Regions from separate parts of the Streptomyces sp. NPDC058653 genome, predicted to be linked through region 3. Evidence: riboswitches for the same ligand, from Rfam matches in the RefSeq annotation. Region 3 holds a riboswitch; each other region holds the start of a gene.
What was found. Region 3 has a riboswitch for cyclic di-AMP ahead of ACFWU9_RS15150 (M23 family metallopeptidase). Riboswitches for the same ligand answer to the same signal wherever they lie in the genome.
Positions count from the first base shown of each region.

Region 1: linked by a shared signal. The riboswitch ahead of ACFWU9_RS25410 (M23 family metallopeptidase) and the one ahead of ACFWU9_RS15150 (M23 family metallopeptidase) in region 3 are both predicted to bind cyclic di-AMP.
Region 2: linked by a shared signal. The riboswitch ahead of ACFWU9_RS26505 (C40 family peptidase) and the one ahead of ACFWU9_RS15150 (M23 family metallopeptidase) in region 3 are both predicted to bind cyclic di-AMP.
Region 4: linked by a shared signal. The riboswitch ahead of ACFWU9_RS11180 (NlpC/P60 family protein) and the one ahead of ACFWU9_RS15150 (M23 family metallopeptidase) in region 3 are both predicted to bind cyclic di-AMP.

Region 1 is NZ_JBHXRM010000033.1:68,650-74,053, reverse strand. Features, by position in the region: gene ACFWU9_RS25420 (GNAT family N-acetyltransferase) at 1-1,577, opposite strand, end outside; gene ACFWU9_RS25415 (HPr family phosphocarrier protein) at 1,713-1,994, shown strand; gene ACFWU9_RS25410 (M23 family metallopeptidase) at 2,104-2,907, opposite strand; cyclic di-AMP (ydaO/yuaA leader) riboswitch at 2,920-3,087, opposite strand; gene ACFWU9_RS25405 (M16 family metallopeptidase) at 3,331-4,698, opposite strand; gene ACFWU9_RS25400 (M16 family metallopeptidase) at 4,716-5,404, opposite strand, start outside.
Region 2 is NZ_JBHXRM010000036.1:45,503-50,906, reverse strand. Features, by position in the region: gene ACFWU9_RS26525 (adenosylmethionine--8-amino-7-oxononanoate transaminase) at 1-265, opposite strand, end outside; gene bioB (biotin synthase BioB) at 258-1,418, opposite strand; gene ACFWU9_RS26515 (8-amino-7-oxononanoate synthase) at 1,589-2,767, shown strand; gene ACFWU9_RS26510 (ATP-binding protein) at 3,026-3,457, shown strand; gene ACFWU9_RS26505 (C40 family peptidase) at 3,494-3,964, opposite strand; cyclic di-AMP (ydaO/yuaA leader) riboswitch at 3,968-4,139, opposite strand; gene ACFWU9_RS26500 (hypothetical protein) at 4,531-4,839, opposite strand; gene ACFWU9_RS26495 (ATP-dependent Clp protease proteolytic subunit) at 4,847-5,404, opposite strand, start outside.
Region 3 is NZ_JBHXRM010000014.1:131,184-136,587, forward strand. Features, by position in the region: gene ACFWU9_RS15120 (hypothetical protein) at 1-71, shown strand, start outside; gene ACFWU9_RS15125 (HAD family hydrolase) at 95-751, opposite strand; gene ACFWU9_RS15130 (hypothetical protein) at 852-1,031, shown strand; tRNA gene ACFWU9_RS15135 (tRNA-Met) at 1,127-1,200, shown strand; gene ACFWU9_RS15140 (MerR family transcriptional regulator) at 1,376-2,122, shown strand; gene ACFWU9_RS15145 (PP2C family protein-serine/threonine phosphatase) at 2,865-3,947, shown strand; cyclic di-AMP (ydaO/yuaA leader) riboswitch at 4,200-4,354, shown strand; gene ACFWU9_RS15150 (M23 family metallopeptidase) at 4,366-5,404, shown strand, end outside.
Region 4 is NZ_JBHXRM010000009.1:172,837-178,240, forward strand. Features, by position in the region: gene ACFWU9_RS11165 (hypothetical protein) at 1-173, opposite strand, end outside; gene ACFWU9_RS11170 (NlpC/P60 family protein) at 273-1,322, opposite strand; gene ACFWU9_RS11175 (hypothetical protein) at 1,643-3,082, shown strand; gene ACFWU9_RS11180 (NlpC/P60 family protein) at 3,141-4,334, opposite strand; cyclic di-AMP (ydaO/yuaA leader) riboswitch at 4,333-4,495, opposite strand; gene ACFWU9_RS11185 (ATP-dependent DNA helicase) at 4,850-5,404, shown strand, end outside.

The DNA of each region.
Region 1 (5,404 bases), on a different contig from region 3:
GTCAGGCAGGCGTCGTACGTGAGGAGCCCCAGCGACTCGGAGTTGCCGAGGATCGCCACGTGCGGTCCCGCCGGGAGGGGCTGGGAGGCGAGCAGCAGGCCCGCGTCGACCAACTCCGTGACGGTGTCCACACGGATCACCCCCGCCTGGCTGAGCAGCGCGGACACGGTCGCGTCCGGGATCGTGCCGACCGGCACGGCGTGCCCCGGCGGGGCGCTGCCGCTGTGCCGCGCGCCCTTCGCGACGACGACCGGCTTCACCGCCCCCGTACGCCGGGCGAGCCGTGTGAACTTCCGTGGGTTGCCGATGGATTCGAGGTACATCAGGACGACGTCGGTGTCCGGGTCGTCGTGCCAGTACTGGAGGAAGTCGTTGCCGGAGACGTCCGCGCGGTTGCCCGCCGAGATGAAGGTGGACAGGCCCGCGCCGCGCCGGACCAGGCCCGCGAGCAGCGCGATGCCGATCGCGCCCGACTGTGTGAAGAGTCCGATACGGCCCCGGTCGGGCGGCTCGGGCGCGAGGGAGGCGTTCAGCCGTACGGGCGGGGAGGTGTTGATGACCCCGAACGCGTTGGGCCCGATGACCCGCATGCCGTAGGAACGGGCCTGCCGTACCAGTTCGCGCTGCCGCTCCAGGCCGATGGGCCCGCTCTCGGCGTAACCGGCGGACAGGACGACCAGGCCCTGGACGCCGTGTTCGCCGCAGTCGGCGACGACCTCGGGCACCCGCTCGGCGGGGACGGCGACGACCGCGAGGTCGACGGGCTCCCCGATCTCGGCGAGGGAGCGCACGGCCGGGACGCCGTCCATCTCGCCGAGCGCCGGGGGCAGGGACAGGTTCACCGCGTACGTACGCCCGGTGAAGCTCCCGTCGAGGAGATTGCGCAGTACGGCCCGTCCGACCCCGCCCGCCGCGCGACCGGCGCCGATAACCGCCACCGACGAGGGGCCGAGGAGCCGTTGCACGGAGCGTGCCTCGGCCCGCTGCTCCCGGCCGCGCTGGACGGCGAGGGACTCGGCGGTGGGTTCGAGGTCGAGGACGAGACGGACCGCGCCGTCCTCGAAGCTGCGCCTCTGGGTGAACCCGGCGTCCCGGAACACCTTGATCATCTTGCTGTTGGCGGGCAGCACCTCCGCCGCGAACCGCCGGATTCCGCGCTCGCGCGCCACCGCGGCGATGTGTTCGAGCAGCGCGGACGCGATCCCGCGCCCCTGGTGCGCGTCCTGGACGAGGAAGGCGACCTCCGCCTCGTCGGCCGGGGCCGAGGCCGGCCTGCCGCCGCTGTCGATGCGGTCGTAGCGGACGGTGGCGACGAACTCGCCGCCGACGGTCACCGCGAGGCCCACCCGGTCCACGTAGTCGTGGTGGGTGAACCGGTAGACGTCCTTGTCCGAGAGGCGGGGGTAGGGCGCGAAGAAGCGGTAGTACTTCGACTCGTCGGAGACCTGTTCGTAGAAGTTGACCAGGCGCTCGGCGTCGTCGGTGGTGATGGGCCGGACGCGGGCGGTGCCCCCGTCGCGCAGCACCACGTCTGCTTCCCAGTGAGCGGGGTACGCGTGCTGCGACGGCGGCGTCATGGGGAGAGCCTACGGCGCGCGCGTCGGTAGCGGCGGTTACCGGGGCGGGGCAGGCTATGGGGTGCCGCACCGGTCCGTTCCGGGACACATGAGACACTGGTCTAGACAACAACTGTGAACTTGAAGGGCAACACCATGGCTGAGCGCCGCGTCAATGTCGGCTGGGCCGAGGGCCTGCACGCCCGTCCCGCCTCCATCTTCGTCCGTGCCGCCACGGCTTCCGGCGTTCCGGTGACCATCGCCAAGGCCGACGGCAGCCCGGTCAACGCGGCGTCGATGCTCGCCGTGCTGGGGCTGGGCGCGCAGGGCGGCGACGAGATCGTCCTGTTCTCCGACGCGGACGGCGCCGAGGCCGCGCTCGACCGGCTGGCGAAGCTGGTCGCCGAGGGGCTCGACGAGCTTCCCGAGACCGTCTGATTCGCGGGCGGACGACGCGGCACGCGGACACGACGAGGGCCCCGGCGGAACGGAACGCCGGGGCCCTCGTCGTGCGCCGGCCGATCCGCGAGGATCCGCCGGAGGGGGCCTAGAGCCGTACTCCGTGCGCACGCAGGTAGGCGACCGGATCGATGTCGGAGCCGTACTCCGCGCTCGTCCGCGCCTCGAAGTGCAGGTGCGGGCCGGTGGAGTTGCCGGTCGAGCCGGAGAGGCCGATCCGGTCGCCCGGGGCGACGCTCTGGCCGATGGAGACACCGATCGACGAGAGGTGTCCGTACTGGGTGTAGGTGCCGTCCTTCATACGGAGGACGATGTTGTTCCCGTACGCGCCGCCCCAGCCCGCCTCGACGACGGTGCCGGCGCCGACGGCCAGGACCGAAGTGCCGGAGGCGGCGCGGAAGTCGACGCCGGAATGGCTGCCGGACGACCAGAGCCCGCCGCCTGCCCGGTAGCCGGTGGTGACGGAGGAGCCGGCGACCGGGAGCCCGTAGGAGCCCAGGCGCTCGCGCTCCGCCTCGCGTGCGGCGCGCTCCTCGGCCCGGCGCAGCTCCTTGGCGCGGGCCTCGGCCTTGCGCTTCGCCTCGGCCTTGGCGCGGGCGGCGGCAGCGGCCTCCTTCTTCTCCCGGGCGGCCTTCTCGGCCGCGGCCAGCTGCGCGTCGGCCTGGGCGTCGATCTGCGCGGCGAGGGAGTCGTCGATGACGAGGGCGCGGGCCGGGGCCGCCGGGGCGGCCTCCTGGGCGATGGTCGACTCCGCGTCGGCGGCGAGCGCCGGGGAGGCGAGGGTGCCGATGACACCGGCCGCGGTGAGGGTGGCGGCTCCCGCGAAGTTCGCGCGGCGGCGCGTCGTCCGGTTCGGGGCACGGTGCTTCCCGGTGGCACGGGTGAACGCCATGAAGTGGCTGGTCCTTTCCTTCCTTCTCGCCTACCGGGTTAGCTGACGGGTTCGGAGCAGGAAGGTCTCCTACGGGCTCCTCCGCGGATCGCGCGAAGGCCCCCGATTCACCCCAGGGACATCGATTGGGTCCCCGGCTCCCCAGGCTCGCGCCTGACGGGGACTCGGCGATGGCTGTCCGGTGCCGCGGATGCGGCGGGCTCTGACGAACAGCCGGACCGACGCTAGGCGTTCATCTTTCAATCACCAAACGGACAGGTGCTTTTGTAACGCACGCCACAGGGCATACGGGCAACCGACCGATGAATACGGACATAGCGGGGAACCCCGGTGACAGGTTCGTCACCGGGGTTCCCTTTGTCCTGTGCCGGACACGCCTCGGGGCGCCGCACCGAGCCGCCGCTCACACCTCGGCCGCGCGCCTCAGCCGGCGACGACCGTCACCTCGCCGATGGCCAGGGCCTCGACCGGCTCCCGGATCACCGAGGCGTCGCCGACGAGCACCGTGACCAGCCGGTCGCCGGGGAACGCGCTGACGACGGCGGCCGTCGCCTCGACCGTGCCGGTCTCGGCCAGGCGTGCGTACAGCCGCGCCTGGAAGTCGTCCGGCAGGTGCTGCTCGACCTGGTCGGCGAGCGTGTCGGCGACGGACGCGGCCGTCTCGTACTTCAGCGGCGCGACCCCGACCAGATTCTGCACGGCCGTCTCCCGCTCGGCGTCCGTCAGGCCCTCGGCCGCGAGCGTGCGCAGCACCTTCCAGAGGTCGTCCAGCGCCGGTCCGGTCGACTCGGTGTCGACGGAGCCGCTGATGGCGAGCATGGAGGCGCCCGTGCCGTCCGGGTCCGAGCGCAGCACCTGCGCGAAGGCACGCACGCCGTACGTGTAGCCCTTCTCCTCGCGCAGGACCCGGTCGAGCCGGGAGGTGAGCGTGCCGCCAAGGCAGTACGTGCCGAGCACCTGCGCCGGCCAGACGCGGTCGTGCCGGTCGGGGCCGACGCGGCCGATCAGCAGCTGGGTCTGGACGGCCCCGGGCCGGTCCACGATCACCACACGGCCGGTGTCGTCGGCGGTCACCGGCGGTACGGGGCGCGGCTCGGAGGTGTCGCCCGTCCAGTCGCCGAGGGTCTCGGCGAGCAGGGCGTCCACGTCGACACCGGTGAGATCGCCGACGATCACCGCGGTGGCGGTGGCGGGGCGGACATGCGCCTCGTAGAAGGCACGGACGCCCTTGGCGTCGATGCGCCCGACGGTCTCCTCCGTGCCCTGACGCGGTCGCGACATGCGCGAGGACGCCGGGAACAGCTCCTTGGAGAGCTGCTTCGCCGCGCGACGGGCCGGGTTGGCCTGCTCGTGCGGGATCTCGTCGAGACGGTTCGTGACGAGTCGGCCGACCTCGCTCTCCGAGAACAGCGGGGCGCGCAGGGCGTCGGCGAGCAGACCGAGCGCCTTGGGCAGCCGGGAGACCGGGACCTCCAGGGAGACCCGGACCCCGGGGTGGTCGGCGTGCGCGTCGAGCGTGGCGCCGCAGCGCTCCAGCTCGGCGGCGAACTCCTCGGCGGTGTGCTTGTCGGTGCCCTCGGACAGGGCGCGGGCCATGATCGTGGCCACGCCGTCCAGGCCCTCGGGCTCGGCCTCCAGCGGGGCCGCGAGGGAGATCTCGACGGCCACCACCTGCTGGCCGGGGCGGTGACAGCGCAGCACGGTCAGGCCGTTGGGCAGCGCGCCGCGCTCGGGCGCGGGGAACGCCCAGGGCCTGGCCTCCCCGGCCGTCGGCTGCGGGTGGAACTCCATGGTCACGGCAGCGTCGGTCACTGGTCCGCCCCCTCGTGCTCGTCGGTGGTCTCGTCGGAGGCGGCGTCCTCGTCGTCGGAGGTGAGGGGCTCGTAGACCAGCACCGCCCTGTTGTCCGGGCGCAGCCGGGCCTCGGCCACCGCGCGCACCTCGTCGGCCGTGACGTCCAGCACCCGCTGGACGGCGGTCAGCGCCAGCTGCGGGTCGCCGAACAGCACCGTGTACCGGCACAGTTCGTCCGCGCGGCCCGCGACCGTACCGAGCCGGTCGAGCCATTCGCGCTCCAACTGGGCCTGGGCGCGCTCCATCTCCTCGTCCGTGGGGCCCTCGGCCGCGAACCGGGCCAGCTCCTCGTCCACCGCCGCCTCGATCTGCGGCACCTCGACGCCACCGGACGTCTTCACGTCCAGCCAGCCGAGCGAGGGAGCGCCGGCCAGGCGCAGCAGGCCGAATCCGGCGGCGACGGCCGTACGGTCACGGCGCACCAGGCGGTTGTGGAGACGGGAGGACTCGCCGCCACCGAGGACGGTGAGCGCCAGGTCGGCGGCGTCGGCCTCGCGGGTGCCGTCCTGCGGCAGCCGGTAGGCGGCCATCAGCGCGCGCGCCGGGACCTCCTCGTGGATCTCCTCGCGCAGTTGCTCGCCGATGATGTCGGGGAGCGAGCCGTCGCGCGGCGGCTGCTTGCCGTCGTGCGCGGGGATCGTGC
Region 2 (5,404 bases), on a different contig from region 3:
TCCGGGCGAGCTGGTCGTGCGCCGCCTCGTTGAGGACCGGGTGGTTGTAGCCGTGGATCGCGGACCACCAGGAGGACATGCCGTCGACCAACTCGCGCTGCCCGTAAGCCGGTTCGGCGAGCCGGAGCCGTACGCCCGACGCGGACTCCACGACCAGCGGGTCCGTGCGGCCGGGCATCGGACCGTACGGATGCCAGACATGCGCCCGGTCCAGCGCCAGGAGCTCGCCCGGAGCCGGTACGCGCGGAAGCGGCGTGTCAGGCATTGGGCGCCAGATCGGTACCGGCGCCGCGCCGCCGTACGGTCACCAGGTCGGTACGGGCGGGCCCGGCGCCGGCCGGGGCCCCGACGGATGCCGCGTCGTCCGCCGTGGCGTCGTCCGCCGCCGGGCCGCAGGCGCTCGCGCACCCGCCGCTCCGGTGTTCGGGCAGCGTCGTCGTGTCCGTGCCCTCGACCTCGAAACCGGCGTCCGCGATCATGTCCAGGTCCGCCTTGCCCTCCTGGCCCTCCGTGGTGAGGTAGTCGCCCAGGAAGATCGAGTTGACCAGGTGCAGCGCGAGCGGCTGCATCGTGCGCAGATGCACCTCACGCCCGCCCGCGAGCCTGACCTCCACATCGGGGCAGACGAACCGCACCATCGCGAGGATGCGCAGCGCCCGCTGCGGGGTCAGGTTCCACTCCTTGGCCAGCGGGGTGCCCTCCACCGGGATGAGGAAGTTGACCGGCACCGAGTCCGGGTCCAGCTCGCGCAGTCCGAAGACCACGTCCACCAGGTCGGCGTCGCTCTCGCCCATGCCCGCGATCAGCCCGGAACAGGCCGACAGACCCGCGCCCTGCGCGTGCCGCACCGTCTCCACCCGGTCCGCGTAGGTGTGGGTGGTGGTGATGTCGCCGTACGTGGCTTCGGAGGTGTTGAGGTTGTGGTTGTACGCGTCGGCGCCCGCCGCCTTCAGACGCTCGGCCTGGCCCTCGGAGAGCAGACCGAGACAGGCGCAGACCTCGACGTCCGCGTTCTGCTCCTTGATGGCGCCGATGGTCTGCGAGACACGGTCGACGTCCCGGTCCGTCGGCCCCCGGCCGCTGGCCACCAGACAGACCCGCTTGGCACCGCCGGCCACTCCGGCCGCCGCGGCCCTGGACGCCTCGTCGGGCTTCAGCCAGGTGTACTTGAGGATCTCGGCCTTGGACCCGAGCCGCTGCGAGCAGTACGAGCAGTCCTCGGGACAGAGCCCGGACTTGAGGTTGACGAGATAGTTGAGCTTGACCCGCCGCCCGAACCACTGGCGGCGCACCTTCCCGGCCGCGGCCACCACTTCGAGCAGTTCGTCGTCGGAGGTCGCCAGCACGGCGAGCGCTTCTTCGCGCGACGGCAGCTCTCGCCGAAGGCCCTTCTCCACCAGTGTGTTCAGCAGGTCCATGGCGCCGATCCTGGCCTACGGCGGGCCCCCGGGCCAAGGATGAATCCCACAAGACAGGTGCATTCAGGTGTGTGTATGACCACACCCGGGGCGGAGCGATCCACGGTTAGGGTCTGTGGGCTGCCTACAAAAGGACCTCAGCCGTGCCAGCCGAACCGCCCGTGCCGGGCATGCCGTCCCCGTCGACCCCGCCGGACCCGTTCGGCTGGATCGACGACGAGGCGCGGCTGCGTGAGCGGTCCGGTCTGGTCCGTGCGCTGCGCCCCCGCCCCGCCGACTCCCCGCTGCTGGACCTCGCCAGCAACGACTACCTGGGGCTCACCCGCCATCCCGTGACGACGGGCGCGGCGGCCGACGCCGCGCGCCGCTGGGGCGCGGGTGCCACCGGCTCGCGGCTGGTCACCGGGACCACCGCACTCCACGCCGAACTGGAGCGCGAGCTGGCCGCGTTCTGCGGTTTCGAGGCCGCCCTCGTCCTGTCGTCCGGGTACGCCGCCAACCTCGCCGCCCTCACCGCGCTGACCGCGCGCGGCTCGCTCGTCGTCTCCGACGCCGCCAACCACGCGTCCATCGTGGACGGTTGCCGGCTCTCGCGCGCCGAGACCGTGGTCGTACCGCACGCGGACCCGGAGGCGGTGGCCAAGACGCTGGAGACGTACGAGGGTTCCCGGGCGCTGGCCGTCAGCGACTCGGTGTTCTCGGTGGACGGTGACGCGGCGCCGCTCGCCCGGCTGGCCGAGGTGTGCCGTACGAGGGGCGCGGCCCTCCTCGTCGACGACGCGCACGGTCTCGGTGTGCTCGGCGACGGCGGGCGTGGCGCCGTGCACGCGGCGGGTCTGGCCGGGGACCCGGGGACGGTCGTCACCCTCACCCTCTCCAAGTCGCTGGGCAGTCAGGGCGGCGCTGTCCTCGGCCCGGCCCGGGTCGTCGCCCAACTCGTCAACACGGCGCGGTCGTTCATCTTCGACACCGGACTCGCCCCGGCCGCCGCGGGAGCCGCGCTGGCGAGCCTGCGGCTGCTGCGCGAGGACCCGTCGCTGGCCCTCCGGGCGCGCGCGGTGGCCGGCGCGCTGCACCGGGGGCTGACCGGGGCGGGGCTCACCGCCGTACGCCCGGACGCGGCCGTCGTCTCCGTCCGGGCGCCCTCCCCTGACGCGGCCGTGCGGTGGGCCGCCGACTGCCGGGCGGCGGGGCTGCTGGTGGGCTGCTTCCGGCCGCCGTCGGTACCGGACGGGATCTCCCGGATCAGGCTCACGGCCCGCGCCGATCTGACGGACGCCCAGGTGGCGGGCGCGCTGGCGACGATCATCGGGGCCGCTCCCGCCGGAGCCGTGACGCCCACGGAATGAGTTGGCGCGGCTCTCGCCGTGCCGGGCGTATCCTCGTCGCCTGTCGGTCGCCGGGGCCCGGAACTTGAGCCCGTGTAAATACGGTCTCGCGTAGCAGGGTTCACCGCTTAGAGCGACAGACGGGGGCGTATCCCGGCGGATCGCGCGTGCACCGGGTGCCGTTGATGGCAGTGTGGCGCGCAGCGCAATCCGGGGACGTACCCGCGGGCAACAGCCATAGGTCGGTCGTCGTCCCGGTGGGAAAGGGACAGCGTCGCCATGGCAGACCATCAGGAAGCATCCGTCACCCTGCCGAGCGATCCGGCCTCGGTGTCCGAGGCACGCAGATACGTCGCTCGTGTGCTCACCGAATGGGGACTGCCGGACGGCGCCGGCACAGCCGAAACGGTTCGCCTGATCATCTCGGAGCTCGCCACCAACGCCGTGCAGCACACCCTCGGCACCTCGCCGACCTTCACGGTCGACGTCACATTGCGGCGCGACGAGGAACTGCGCGTCGGAGTCACGGACAGCCACCCGCGCTGGCCGCAGCGGCTCCCGGCCGCCGTCCAGCAGGACAACGGCCGCGGCATGGTCATCATCCGGGCGCTGACCGCCGAGCACGGCGGGCGGCTCGCCGTCACCCCCACCGCGGACGGCGGCAAGACGGTCTGGATCACCCTGCCCTGGACGGTACGGGCCCAGGGCTGAGCGGGCCGGGCACGGTCGGCGCGGTGACGCCCGGTGTCAGCGGACCCGGCCGTACCAGACGCCGCGGGACCAGATGCGCTCCAGCCGCACCACCTGACCGCTCTTGGGCGAATGCCAGATCTTGCCGCGGCCGGCGTAGATCCCGACGTGGTAGACGCTGCTTCCGTAGTGGAAGAACACCAGGTCCCCCTCTCTGCGCTCGGACGCCGGGATATGGCGTGTGCGGTTGTACTGCTGCTGCGCGGTACGCGGGAGCGCCTTGCCGGCCTTCTTGTACGAGAACGCCGTCAGCCCCGAGCAGTCGAACCGGTGCGGACCTGTGCCCCCGAACTTGTACGGGGCGCCCTTCTTGGACGCGGCCACATCCAGCGCCCTCGCGGCGGCCGGCTGGGCGTGGGCCTCCGGGACGGCGCCGGGCGCCAGCATCGTGCCGCCGACGGCGGCGAGGAGGACCGACGCGGTGCCGGCCCGGGAGAGCAGTGACGGGACCTGTGTCTGCGCGGACATGCGCAACCCTTCGTCAGCCGCCTGTGAAGGATGACCTGTCGGGTTCGGACAGGCGAAGATGCCCGGCCGCTGACGCGGCTTCACCCCGAGGAGCGGTCCATGCTCGGACCGCCCCGAACTGCTCGGGTCCTCCACTCCTGCCGATCCACTCGTGTCGACCAGGCATCCGGAGCGGCGGCAGGACTCGGCGTCCACCCGGACCGCCCCGCCGAGGTGGCGGGGGCTTGTCGTCCCACGGATCTTGACGCGCCGTCAGCTCATTTCCGTGCTGAAACGGGCAGGTGTGACTCTCGTCACTTATGGGCTATATGGGTTGATAGGGGCTATTTTCAGAACAACTCATATGACCGCGCACGCGCTGTACCTGCGACGCAGCGACGCCTTACCACCGGACGGCCGATCGGTGGCCGCAACTCGTCGGTCCGATCGCCATGGGCGGGTCGATACGCCGAACGAGCGCCCGGATGCTCCTCGGGTGCGTCCGTACGGGCGCGGCGGCGGCCGAAGTCCGTGGCGCGGCGAGGCTCGTGGGCCCCGCGCCGGGGTCCGTGGGGCACGGATCCGTATCAAGTCACCGGGCCGGGCGGCATGGTGACCCGCGCGGCTCTGCGCTCCCCGTCGAGCAGCCGGAGTGTGCGGTCCAGGGTCGGCGTGTGGAGCTCCGTCTCTCCCCTCGCGTGCATCACCGTCAGCGCGTCGCGCAGTTCGGCGGCCCTGGTCACCAGCGCCTGCGCCGCGCGCAGCGCGCCGTACGTGTCGTCGGCGCGCGAGGGGTTGATCCGGCCGACCAGGTCGACGACCCGGAGATAACTGTCGACGAGGTCCCCCTCGGCGCGGGTCAGCGCGGGCAGCGGCTCCATCTCCGGCGGCAGCATCGGCGTCTCATCCGGGGGTGTTGAAGCCGAGGGACGACCTGCGGTCCTGGGCGACCTGGTCCACCAGGCCGTACTCCTTGGCGCCCACCGCGTCGAAGATCGTGTCCCGGTCGATGTCGGCGTCGATCCGCTCGGCGCTCCGGCCGGTGTGCCGCACCAGCGTCGCGGCCATCAGGGCGCGCAGCCGCAGCAACTCCTCGGCGTGGATGGCGAGATCGGACGGCTGGCCGCGCACCGGCTCCTCGATGCCCGGCTGCTGGAGGACGACGCGCGCGCCCGGCAGCGCCATCCGCTTGCCCGGCGCTCCGGACGCCAGCAGCACGGCGGCCGTCGACGCCGCCTGGCCGAGGCAGGTGGTCGCCACGTCGCAGCCGACGACCTGCATCGTGTCGTAGACGGCGGACATGGCGCTGAGGGAGCCGCCGGGGGAGTTGATGTAGAGCGCGATGTCCTGGTCGGGCCCGGCGTATTCGAGATGCAGCAGCTGGGCGATCACATCGTTCGCGGCGGTGTCGTCCAGGGCGGTGCCGAGGAAGATGATCCGTCCTTCGAAGAGCTTGGAGTA
Region 3 (5,404 bases):
GGGAACTGCTCGACGACCCCTCCTGGGTGGAGTGGCAGGGCGGGGCGCCGCACGAGTACGGCCCTGGCTGAGCACCGCCCTCCCACGGAGGTGCTCAGGCCGGCTGCCGCTGCTCCGCCACCACCGGCATCAGCTGTGTGAGCGCGTCGATCCGCCAGTCCGCCGCCGCGACGACGTCCGGATCGTCCGCCGTCAGATAGCCCCAGGGGCCACGCCGCAGATGCGCCGCCCGCAGGCCGGCGCGCTGGGCGGGGAACAGGTCGTGCATGGGGTGGTCACCGACGTACAGAATCCGCTCCGGCGCGGTGTCCGCCGCCTCAACGACCCGCGTGAAGAACTCCTCCGACGGTTTGGCGACGCCCCAGTCGCCGGACACGACGACCAGATCGGCGGGCAGATCGAGGCCCCGCAGCAGTTCACCGGCCCTGACGGTCTGGTTGCCGGCGATGACGATCCGTACGCCGAGCTCGCGCAGACCGGCGAGGGCGGGCCGTACGTCGGGATAGAGGTCGGACTCGTCCAGGTGCTCGCCCCGGCCCGCGGCCTCCCTCGCCCGGTACGCCTCGCCGACGTCTATGCCCGGCTTGATGAGGTGGAGGGCGTCCTCGTTGTCCCTGCCCTGGGTGGTGACGGCGCCGACCAGCGCGGAGATGGTGTGGCGGGGGATGCCGAGCCAGTCGGCCCAGGAGCCCCAGTAGCGGTCGTCGCGGACGAGAGTCTCGCCGACGTCGAACACGATGGTTTCGATCACCGGGGTAACCCTAGAGGTTTTGGCGCCCCGGATTGTGACTGTATGAGGTCGTGGGGTGCACGCTCTGCCCATTGTCAGTGGCTGGCCGTAGCCTTACGGCATGTCAGCTTCCTCTGATGCCACTGCTTCCGTCCGTCCGGCCGCCGTCGTCAACGCGGAGATCCGTGCCCTGTGGGGGCGCGCGGGCCGGGCGCTGTCCACCGCCGAGCAGGAGGAGTATCAAAGGCTGCTGGTCGAATGGGCCGCGGCCGTCCGCGCGGACGTGGTGGAGGCGGCCTAGGGCGTGTCTTCGAGGTCCCGTCCGGACTGATCGGGGACCCCGGGCCGTAAATGGAGATGATCTTGGTCCGGATGGCGTAATGTTGCGCTCAACGGCGCGGGGTGGAGCAGCTCGGTAGCTCGCTGGGCTCATAACCCAGAGGTCGCAGGTTCAAATCCTGTCCCCGCTACTCGCAGAAGACGAAGGCCCGGATCCACTGGATCCGGGCCTTCGCCGTGCGGTCGGACCGCCGGGCCGGCCCCGTCCCGCCCCTTCCCGATCCGGAGCCGTCCCGCCCCGGCCCCGCTCCCGCCCGCCGAATCGGCCTTGACCTTTACGCAACGTCAAGATTTAGCGTTCCGGTCATGGAGTGGTCGATCCAGGACATCGCGAAGAAGGCCGGCACGACGAGCCGCACGCTCAGGCACTACGACGAGCTGGGGCTGCTCGACCCGAGCCGGGTCGGGAGCAACGGTTACCGCTACTACGACCAGGACGCCCTCGTCCGTCTCCAGCGGATCCTGCTGCTGCGTGAGCTCGGGCTGGGCCTGACCGAGATCGCCCGGATCCTCGACGGCCAACAGGACACGGCCGCCGCCCTGCGCACCCATCTCGCGCTGCTCGAACAGGAACGTGAGCGCGTGGGACGGCTGATCGCGTCGGTGCGGACCACTCTCCACAAGACGCTGAGAGGAGAGGAACTCATGGCCGAGGAAGTTCTCGACGGCTTCGACCACACGAGGTACGAGCAGGAGGTCACCGAGCGGTGGGGCCGGGACGCTTACGAGAAGGGTGACCGCTGGTGGCGGTCGCTGAGCGAGCGCGAGCGGAAGGAGTTCATGGACCGGCACGAGACCATCGCCCGCGACTGGGGCCGGGCCAGGAAGGACGGTCTCGCCGCCGACAGCGAGGAGGCGCAGGACATCGCGCGCCGGCACTGCGACTGGCTGTCGACCACGTCGAGCCCCGCCAAGTCGTACGTCATCGGTGTCACCGCCATGTACGTCGACGATCCCCGCTTCGGCCGTAACTACGACAAGTACGGGGAGGGCACGGCCGTCCTCGTACGGGACGCGATGAAGGTGTACGCCGAACGCCATCTCACCGACTGACCGCCCGCCACCGGCGACGACGGGCGTACGGGGGGCCAGAGGGCGGGGCCCGGCCGCCGTCACCGCCTCGGCCCACCGGTAGCCCAGTCGGTCGACAGCGGGTAGCCGCCGGGCGCGTAAGAGGCCAGCCTGGGGGGACGCGGTACCGTCCGCGGCCGTCGTCGGACCGGGCAGGAGGCCACTGGTGGGGCACCTGAGAGGCAGCGGGGACGACGGGAGCGGGAAGGGCCCCCTCGGCGGGAGCGAGCACCGTCCCGCCGAGGGGGCCGTCCCCGGCCCCTCCGCCGAGGGGCCCGCCCGCAATCCCTCACCGGAACCCGAGGGCGGCGCCGATCACCCGGCCGCCGACCCGTCCGACGGCAATCCCGCCTCCGACCACCCGGCCCCCGACCACCCCGCCGTCCCCGACCCCTCCCACGCGCCCCCCTCCCCCACAGGCGCCACCCGCGCTCCCTCCCCCGAGGGACCCGCCCCCGACACCCCGTCCCGTACGGCCGCGCGCCGGCGCCGCTCGGCCAACAGGATCCGCCGGCTCAGCGGCACCGTCCGGCGGGCGATCCAGCTCGGTTTCCGCCGCGCCGACGACGGTTTCCGCGCGGCGGACGCCGACCCGGACGACCCCGCCTGGAGCCGTACGCACCCCGTCGAGAAGCACCCACCCGGCTTCGGCCCCGACGACCCCCGGCCGCCGAGGCGCAGGGTCGGCCGGCTCGGCGGCCGGCCGACCCATCCGGTCGTCGAACTGCTGCCCGGTCTGATCATCGTGGCCGGGATCATCCTCGACCAGGCGACCCCGACCGCGTTCACCGCTTCCCCGTTCTTCTCTGCGGCGCCCCTGGTCGCCGCCCCCTTCTTCTCGTTCATGCGCACCCTCGTCATCGGCATCCTGTCCGTCGGCGCGGTCCTCGGCCTCCGCTACGTGAACGACACCTCGGGCGGGATCGAGACGATCACCGAGTCGCTGACGGTCTTCACGGTCTCCGTCCTCGCGCTGGCCATCAACGGTGTCGTACGCCGCAGCGGTGAACGCCTGGCCTCGGCGCGGGTCATCGCCGAGGCCGCCCAGCGCGCCGTCCTGCCGACTCCGCAGTCCCGGATCGGCGGGCTGCACATCGCCGCGCGCTACGAGGCCGCCGAGGAGGGCGCGTACATCGGCGGTGACCTGTTCGCCGTCCAGGACACCGAGTACGGCGTACGGGTGGTGGTCGGCGACGTACGCGGCAAGGGCATGGGCGCCGTCGAGACCGTGGCCGTCGTCATCGGCGCCTTCCGGGAGGCCGCCGAGCAGGAGAGGTCGCTCGAAGGGGTCGCGCGGCGGCTGGAGCGCGCGCTGGCGCGCGAGGGCACGCGGCGCAGCGGGATCGACCTGTTCGAGGGATTCACCACCGCCGTACTGGCCGAGGTCCCCCACGCGGAGGGCATGGTGCGCGTGCTGAACCGCGGGCACCCGGAGCCGCTGCTCCTCGGCGCCGACGGCGCGCTGACCGTGCTGGCCCCCACCGACCCCGCCCTCCCGCTCGGGATGGGCGAGCTGGGGACGTGGCCGGACCGCGCGGAGGAGGTCCCCTACCTTCCCGGGGCGACGCTGCTGCTCTACACGGACGGTCTCTCCGAGGCGCGCAACGCCGACGGGGTCTTCTACGACCCGGGGGAACGGCTCGCGGGACGGATCTTCCCCGGTCCCGACGAACTGCTGGAGGCGATCGTCGGGGACGTACGGCTGCACACCGGCGGCGGCAGTACGGACGACATGGCGCTGCTCGCGGTCAGCCGGCCCACCGAGCGGCAGCCGGAGCGGCGCCGGACCATGCCCGTCGTGCCGTGACGCCATCTCCATTGCCACGCTGCGTAGTTGAGGCGCATCACTCCGCATAACATTTGACGCACCGTCAGATCGAGTGTGTGATCGCACACGCCCCGAACGCCGATCAATTCGCCCGATTGCGCCTGGTTGTGCCCCGGTTGGTCCATGCCATCCCCGCTAACAATCACCGGGAACAGCTTGGAATAAGCCCCGGTCGTCTATTAACGTTCGATAACGCAGCGCGGTTGTCCCAGCCGTCGAAAGAGACGGCACCGTGCGCACGCGCCGAATTCCGCAAGGAAACCGGGGAACCACCAATTGGGGTGAATCGGGCGTCCTTTGCTGCCTCGTGCGGCGAGAAGCGCCCGTAGGAGACCTTCCTGCTCCGAACCCGTCAGCTAACCCGGTAGGCGAGAAGGAAGGAAAGGAGAGCGCCCCAGTGGCGTCCAACAGGCCTGCTCCCGAAGCCTCAGCCCCGGCCCATTTCGGCCCCGGGAGCCGACTCGCCGGTACCGATCTCGCAGACGGCGAGACGAACAGGGACTGGGAGGAGTGGAATCCCACCGCGGAGTCCATCCGTCCCGTACGCGGCAAGCACCGTGTCGCCAAGCAGCGCAACGCGCTCGCCCGTAGTTCCACGGTCCTCGGAGTAGGTGTCATCGCCGCTGTCGGCGCCGGAGGCATCGCCTCCGCGCAGGACAAGCCAGCGGTGTCGATATCACTTCCCGACTCGCTCTCGGACAACCTTCCCGACGCCAAGTCCCTTCCCGGTGTCGGGTCTTTCATGTCCGACGCGGACAAGGGAGCCGACGAGACACCCTCCCCGCTCACCACGGCGGGCCTCACCGCCGCGGACGCCCAGCAGGGCACCACCGACTCCGGCGAGGCACTGCGCGCCCGCATCCTCCAGCAGGCGGAGCAGCAGCAGGCCGAGGCCGACGCCGCCCAGAAGGCGAGCGCCGAGAAGGCAGCCGCCGAGAAGGCCGCGGCCGAGGCTCAGAAGCAGCAGACCGACGCGGAGAAGAAGGCCGCCGAGGCCAAGCGCAAGGCCAAGGAAGAGGCCGAACGCAAGGCCGAGGAAGAGCGCCTGAGGAAGCTGGCCGCCAGCTTCTCGCTCCCCACCTCCTCGTACACGCTCACCTCCACCTACGGCCAGTCCGGCTCCATGTGGTCCTCCGGCCAGCACACCGGCCTGGACTTCGCCGCCCCGACGGGCACGCCCACCAAGGCCGTCCACTCCGGGACCGTCAAGTCGGCCGGGTGGTCGGGCTCCTACGGCTACCGCGTGGTGCTCGAGCTCGACGACGGCACGGAGATCTGGTACGCCCACCTGTCCTCGATGACCGTCGGCGCCGGCCAGAAGGTCACCACCGGGGAGACCATCGGACGCGTCGGAGCCACCGGCAACGTCACCGGCCCGCACCTGCACCTGGAGGTGCACACCCCGGGCGGCAGCGGGATCGACCCGATGAGCTGGC
Region 4 (5,404 bases), on a different contig from region 3:
ACGTAACGCGTCGTGAACGCGCCCCTGCCGCCCACCGGGCCGTCCACACAGAGCCGGCCGCCACTGAGGTCGCCGCAGCCGGCGGGGGTGACGCCGACCGGGGCGATGACGAGCATCGAGCCGAGGGTGAGGCCGAGGGGGAGCACGGCCACGCGGACCCGCCTGTGTCTCATGGCGTTCATCGTGGTGCGGCGGGGGCGGCGGGGCACCCGGGGATGCGCCGGGTGGGCGGACGCGGGGAGGGCCGAGCGGGGGCGCGGGCGCGGGGAGCTCTACGCGGGGCGGGTGGCGCCCGCGAACGGCATCTGGTCGATCGGGGCCAGCCGCACCCCGGTCCCGGGCCGAGGGGCGTGGATCATCTGGCCGCCGCCGACATAGAGCCCGACATGCGAGATGCCCGAGTAGAAGAAGACCAGGTCACCGGGGGCGAGCTGGGAGCGGGCGACCCGTCGGCCCGCGTTGATCTGGGTGTAGGTGGTGCGCGGGAGCGCGACTCCGGCGGCGCGCCAGGCGGCCTGCGTCAGCCCGGAGCAGTCGAACCCGTCGGGCCCGGTCGCGCCCCATACGTACGGCTTGCCGAGCGCCCCGCGCGCGTAGGCGATCGCGGCGGCGGCGCGGGCGTTCGGCGCCGGTACGGCCCCGATGCGGCTCATGGCGCGGTCGGCGCGCGGATCGGCGGGGCCGGCGCTCTCGGCGTACCGCGCGCGTTCGGCGGCGGTGAGCCGGTCGAGCAGCTTCTCGGCGTCCGCGAGCTTCTTCTCGACCGCCGACTTGTACGTGGCCAGCTCGGCCTGACGGCTCCGCAGGTCGTCGGCCTTCTTGTCGGCCTTCTTACGTAAGCGGCCGAGTTCACCGAGCTGCGCGCGCATCCGGGTCATGGCCTGCGCCTGCTGGAAGCCCGCGCGTTCGGCGAGGGCGGCGCCGCGCAGATAGCCGTCGGGGTCGGAGCTGAGGGCGAGCTGTACGGCGGGATCGAGGCCGCCCGCGCGGTACTGCGCGGCGGCGATCGAGCCGAGCGCGTTGCGCGAGACGTTGAGCCGTGCCGTCCGCCGGGCGGCCTCGTCGCGCAGCTTCTCCAGCGCGCCGCTCGCGTCGGCCGCCTTCTCCTTGGCGCCGTTGTACTTCTCGGTGGCGGCCTCCGCCTCGTGGTAGAGGTCGTCGACCTTCGCCTTCACCTGTGCCGAGGTGAGCCGCGGATCGGCCTGTGCGGGCCCTTCGAGGCCCGTGGCCGTCGCGGCACCCGCCAGGGCGAGAGTGGCCGCCGTACGGCCGTAGGGCCCGCTGAACGGTCTGGGGAATCGGGGTCGGCGGTGCGCTGCCACGGGGGCGTCCACATCCTTTGTTCCGGCTTGAGCCGCACGGGCTGCTGTCGGGGAGGACGCTAGGCGTGGCCGTCACGGAAGCGCGGCGGCATGGCCGCTATTGCCCGCAGACGGCGCGTCGGAGACGGAATGTGGCCGCTCGGATCGCGGCGGATTCGACTGTTCCGGACCGAACTTGATCGATCCGACGACCTGGGCGCACGGGTCCGGTGGCGGTGGTACAGGACCCGCCCGACCGGCCGGACGCTGGCCTGAATGACCGCCGTGACGACGGCCGAATTCACGGCTGGTGTGTCAGTGGCGGCACGTAGCCTTTTCTCATGACCACTCTCGGGGAAATGCTGAAGGGGCCTTGTTCCAGGCCGCTTTGGGAGCGGCTGTGTCCGCTGCTCAAAGCGTCCGACGCGACGGAGCTGGCCGCCGCCGCAACGATTCTGCGGGGCTGGCCGCCCGAGCTGCGGCCGATGCCGGACAGTTGGTGGACCGAGCTGCTGGCGGACGGGCCCCGGCCGTACCACGCGCTGGCGGGGACGCGCAGGCTCGGCCGGCTGGTCGACGTGGAGGAGGCCCGGGTCCCTGCGGAACCGGAAGCGGACCGGGACGAGTACGAGGAGGCGAACGACCCGGCGGAGGGTGCGGGGGACGGTGCGGGGGACCCGGATCCGGCGGAGGACGAGCGGGAGCGGGGCGTGGCCTTCCCGTACGGCGCGTCGGCGGTGGCGGCCCCCTCCGACCTGAGCCGGCCGGTGTTCGGCGCGGTGGCCGAGTGGCATCACAACGGCGGGGACATCGTCGGCTGGAGCACGGTCGCGAGCGCGCCGACGACGCTGTATCTCAGCGGCTCCGACTACCACGACAATCCGCTCGACCTCCAGATGTCCCCGGACGGCGGGATCGTGGTGGCGTCGGTGGAGTGCCGCTGGCACGCCTGGTCGTCCGACGGGGACCGGCTGTGGTCGCTCGACCCGGCCGGGATCTGGCCGGAGGGGGAGACCGCCGACGACGAGGAGGGCGAGGACGACCTCGTGGGCATCGACGTCCCGGTGCGCTTCTCGTTCGACGCGGAGGGCCGGCGGCTGGCCGTGGGGCGGCTGCGTGGCGGCCCCGTGGCCGTCCTGGACGCGCGGACCGGGCACGTGCTGGCGCCGGGCCCGGACGGCGGGCGCTGGGAGGGCGAGGGGCCGGTCGCCCTGGACGCGGCCGGAGGGCTGCTGGCGCACGCGAGTGGCAGCCGCCTGGTCGTACGGGACGTGGAGAGCGGCGCGGTGCTCGCCGGTGCGGACACCGGTCTGGTCATGATCCACGCGCTGGCCATGGCACCGGACGGCAGCGCGTTTCTCGCCGTCGGGGCGGACGGCAAGGACGACCCGGCGGTGTGCGCCCTGTCCCTCTCGGCGCCGGAGGCCGGCACGAGGACCCTCACCGCGGGCGGGCCCGTACGGGCCCAGCGGGCGCCCGACGGCATGGTCGCCTCCGACCCGATGCCGGTGATCAGCGCGCGGGCGGCCTGGACCGCGAACGGACCGGTCGCCTTCATGTCCTCGGACGTCGGGGACGTCCTCTTCAAGGAGGACGGCCGCGTCCTGCGGCTGTCGGGCGGCCCGAGCATCGCCGGCTTCACCCCCGACGGCCGGACGCTGATCACCGTCGGCTGCGGGGACGAGGACGAGATGGATCCGATCGACGTCTGGTTCCTCGACGCCATGGACCCGGCGGCCCGGCCCGGCGGGGAGACCGGCCGGGCCGCCCGGTACGGGTAGGACGCTCGGACGGGGTGCTCGGGCCACGCGATCAGGCCGGGTGCTCGGGCCACGGCGATCAGGCCGGGCGCACACTGCCGTAGATCGGCATGTAGTAGATCGACTCCTCGCGGACGTTCGCGCCCGGCTTCGGGGCGTGGATCATCTTGCCGTCGCCCTTGTAGATGCCGACGTGGCTGATGTCGTCGTAGAAGAACACCAGGTCGCCGGGGAGCAGGTCCGCCGTGGCGACGCGCGTGCCGACCTTCACCTGGTCCCAGGTCGTACGGGGCAGCTGCACGCCCGCCTCCTTCCAGGCGGCGGCCGTCAGGCCCGAGCAGTCGTACGAGCTGGGGCCGGTGGCGCCCCACACGTACGGCTTGCCGATCTGGGCGCGGGCGAAGGCGAGGACCTTCTCGGCCTTGGCCGCGTACGTACCGTCCGTGGCGCCGGAGCCGGTGCCGGTCCCCGAGCCGGTGCCGGTGCCCGTGCCCGTGCCCGTGTCGCCGCCTGTCGCCGGAGGATTCTCCTTCTGGGCCTCCTCCTGGCGCCGGCGCTCCGCGGCCTCCTCCTCGGCCTTCGCCTCGGCCTTGCGCCGCGCCTCCTGCTCCTTCTTCCGCTCCAGCTCGGCGAGGCGCGCCTTCTCCTCGGCCGTCAGGTCGGCGAGGAGCGACCGCGCCGCCGCGAGCTTGTTCTGGACCTTCTGCTTGCCGACCTTGAGCGAGGCCTGCGACTCCGTCAGCGTCTCCAGGCTCTTCGTCGCCTCGGCGCGCTGCTCGGCGGCGGACCGCTGCTCCTTCTGGTAGTCCTCGACCGCCACCTGCTGCCGCTCGGTCAGCCGGTCCATGAGCTGGGTCTGCTCGAAGTACGACTCGGGGCTGTCGGCGAACATCAGGGCGGCCGTGGGGCCGACGGCGCCCGCGCGGTACTGCGCCGCGGCATAGGTACCGAGGGAGCGCCGCGCCTCGTTCACCTTGTCGGCGCTCTTGGCGACCTCGTCCAGGACCCGGTCGACCGACTTGCGCTGGGTCTCCGTGGCTTCCTTCGCCTTGTTGTACTGCTGCGTCGCCGTACCGGCCTGCCGGTACAGGTCGTCGACCTTCTTCTGCACCTCTTCCACCGAGGGCTTGGGATCGGCGGGCGCGGCGGTGGCGCTCTGCGTGGACAGCAGGGTGACCGAGGCGAGAGCGGCGGTCGTGAAACCGACGGCGGGGGTGTTCGCGCGTATCCCGGTGCGGGCGCGCGTCTTGCGATGCGATGCCAAGGCCGGCATCTCCTTCCGTGGACCGCCTACCGGGTTAGCTGTCGGGTTCGGGCGGAACGGAAGGCTGCCCTACGGGCCTGGGGAAACGGCCCGATTCACCCCGGTGGAACATGGTGGGTCCCCGGTTCCGAACTCCCTTCGGGGAAGCACGGATTCGGCGGAGGCCGTCCGCTCGGCGCTGATCACCGATGGAGTACGGACCGCCTCGGCGAGCACGCTAGCCAATGTGTGGTGCTGCTGTGAAGTTTGATGGTCGATATGCCCGATACATTTTCGTGACCTTTTGCGTAAACGCTCGTTGGTGCCCCCGCGCGGCCATGTGGCGACCCGCTGTCAGTGCGGCACCCCAGGAGGTGTCTTGCCGATCTTGCCGGGCTGGCGGTCCCTGGCACGCACGCCCGCCGCGTTGTCGTCGGTCGGCATGGCTCCGCCATGCCTCCCACCTCCGCCTTGCGATCGCACGCACCAGACCCCGCTCCCTCATCCGGCCTGATCGGCAAGAGACCCCCTAGACTCAGGAAGCGATGAGCAGCCTCTTTGACGACAGCTTCCTGGCGGACCTCCGGCCCTCGGCCGAGGAGCCCCCGCCGCCGCCCGAGGACACCGCTCCGGAACAGGTGCCCGACGATCTCTTCGGAGGGAAGTTCGACGTGCCCCCGCCCAGGGATCCGCACCACCGCGACGGCGCTCCGCGCACCGTCGTGGACCCCGCGGCGCTGCTCGAAGGGCTGAACGAGGAGCAGCGCGCCGCTGTCGTACACACCGGATCGCCCCTGCTCATCGTGGCCGGCGCGGGCTCCGGCAAGACCCGGGTGCTGACCCACCGGATCGCGCATCTGCTGGGGACCCGGAGCGTGCACCCCGGCGAGATACTGGCGATCACGTTCACCAACAAGGCCGCGGGCGAGATGAAGGAGCGCGTCGAGCAGCTCGTCGGTCCGCGCGCCGCCGCCATGTGGGTGATGACGTTCCACAGCGCCTGTGTGCGGATCCTGCGCCGTGAGTCGAAGAGGCTCGGCTTCACGTCGTCGTTCTCGATCTACGACGCGGCCGACTCCAAGCGGCTCATGGCCCTGGTC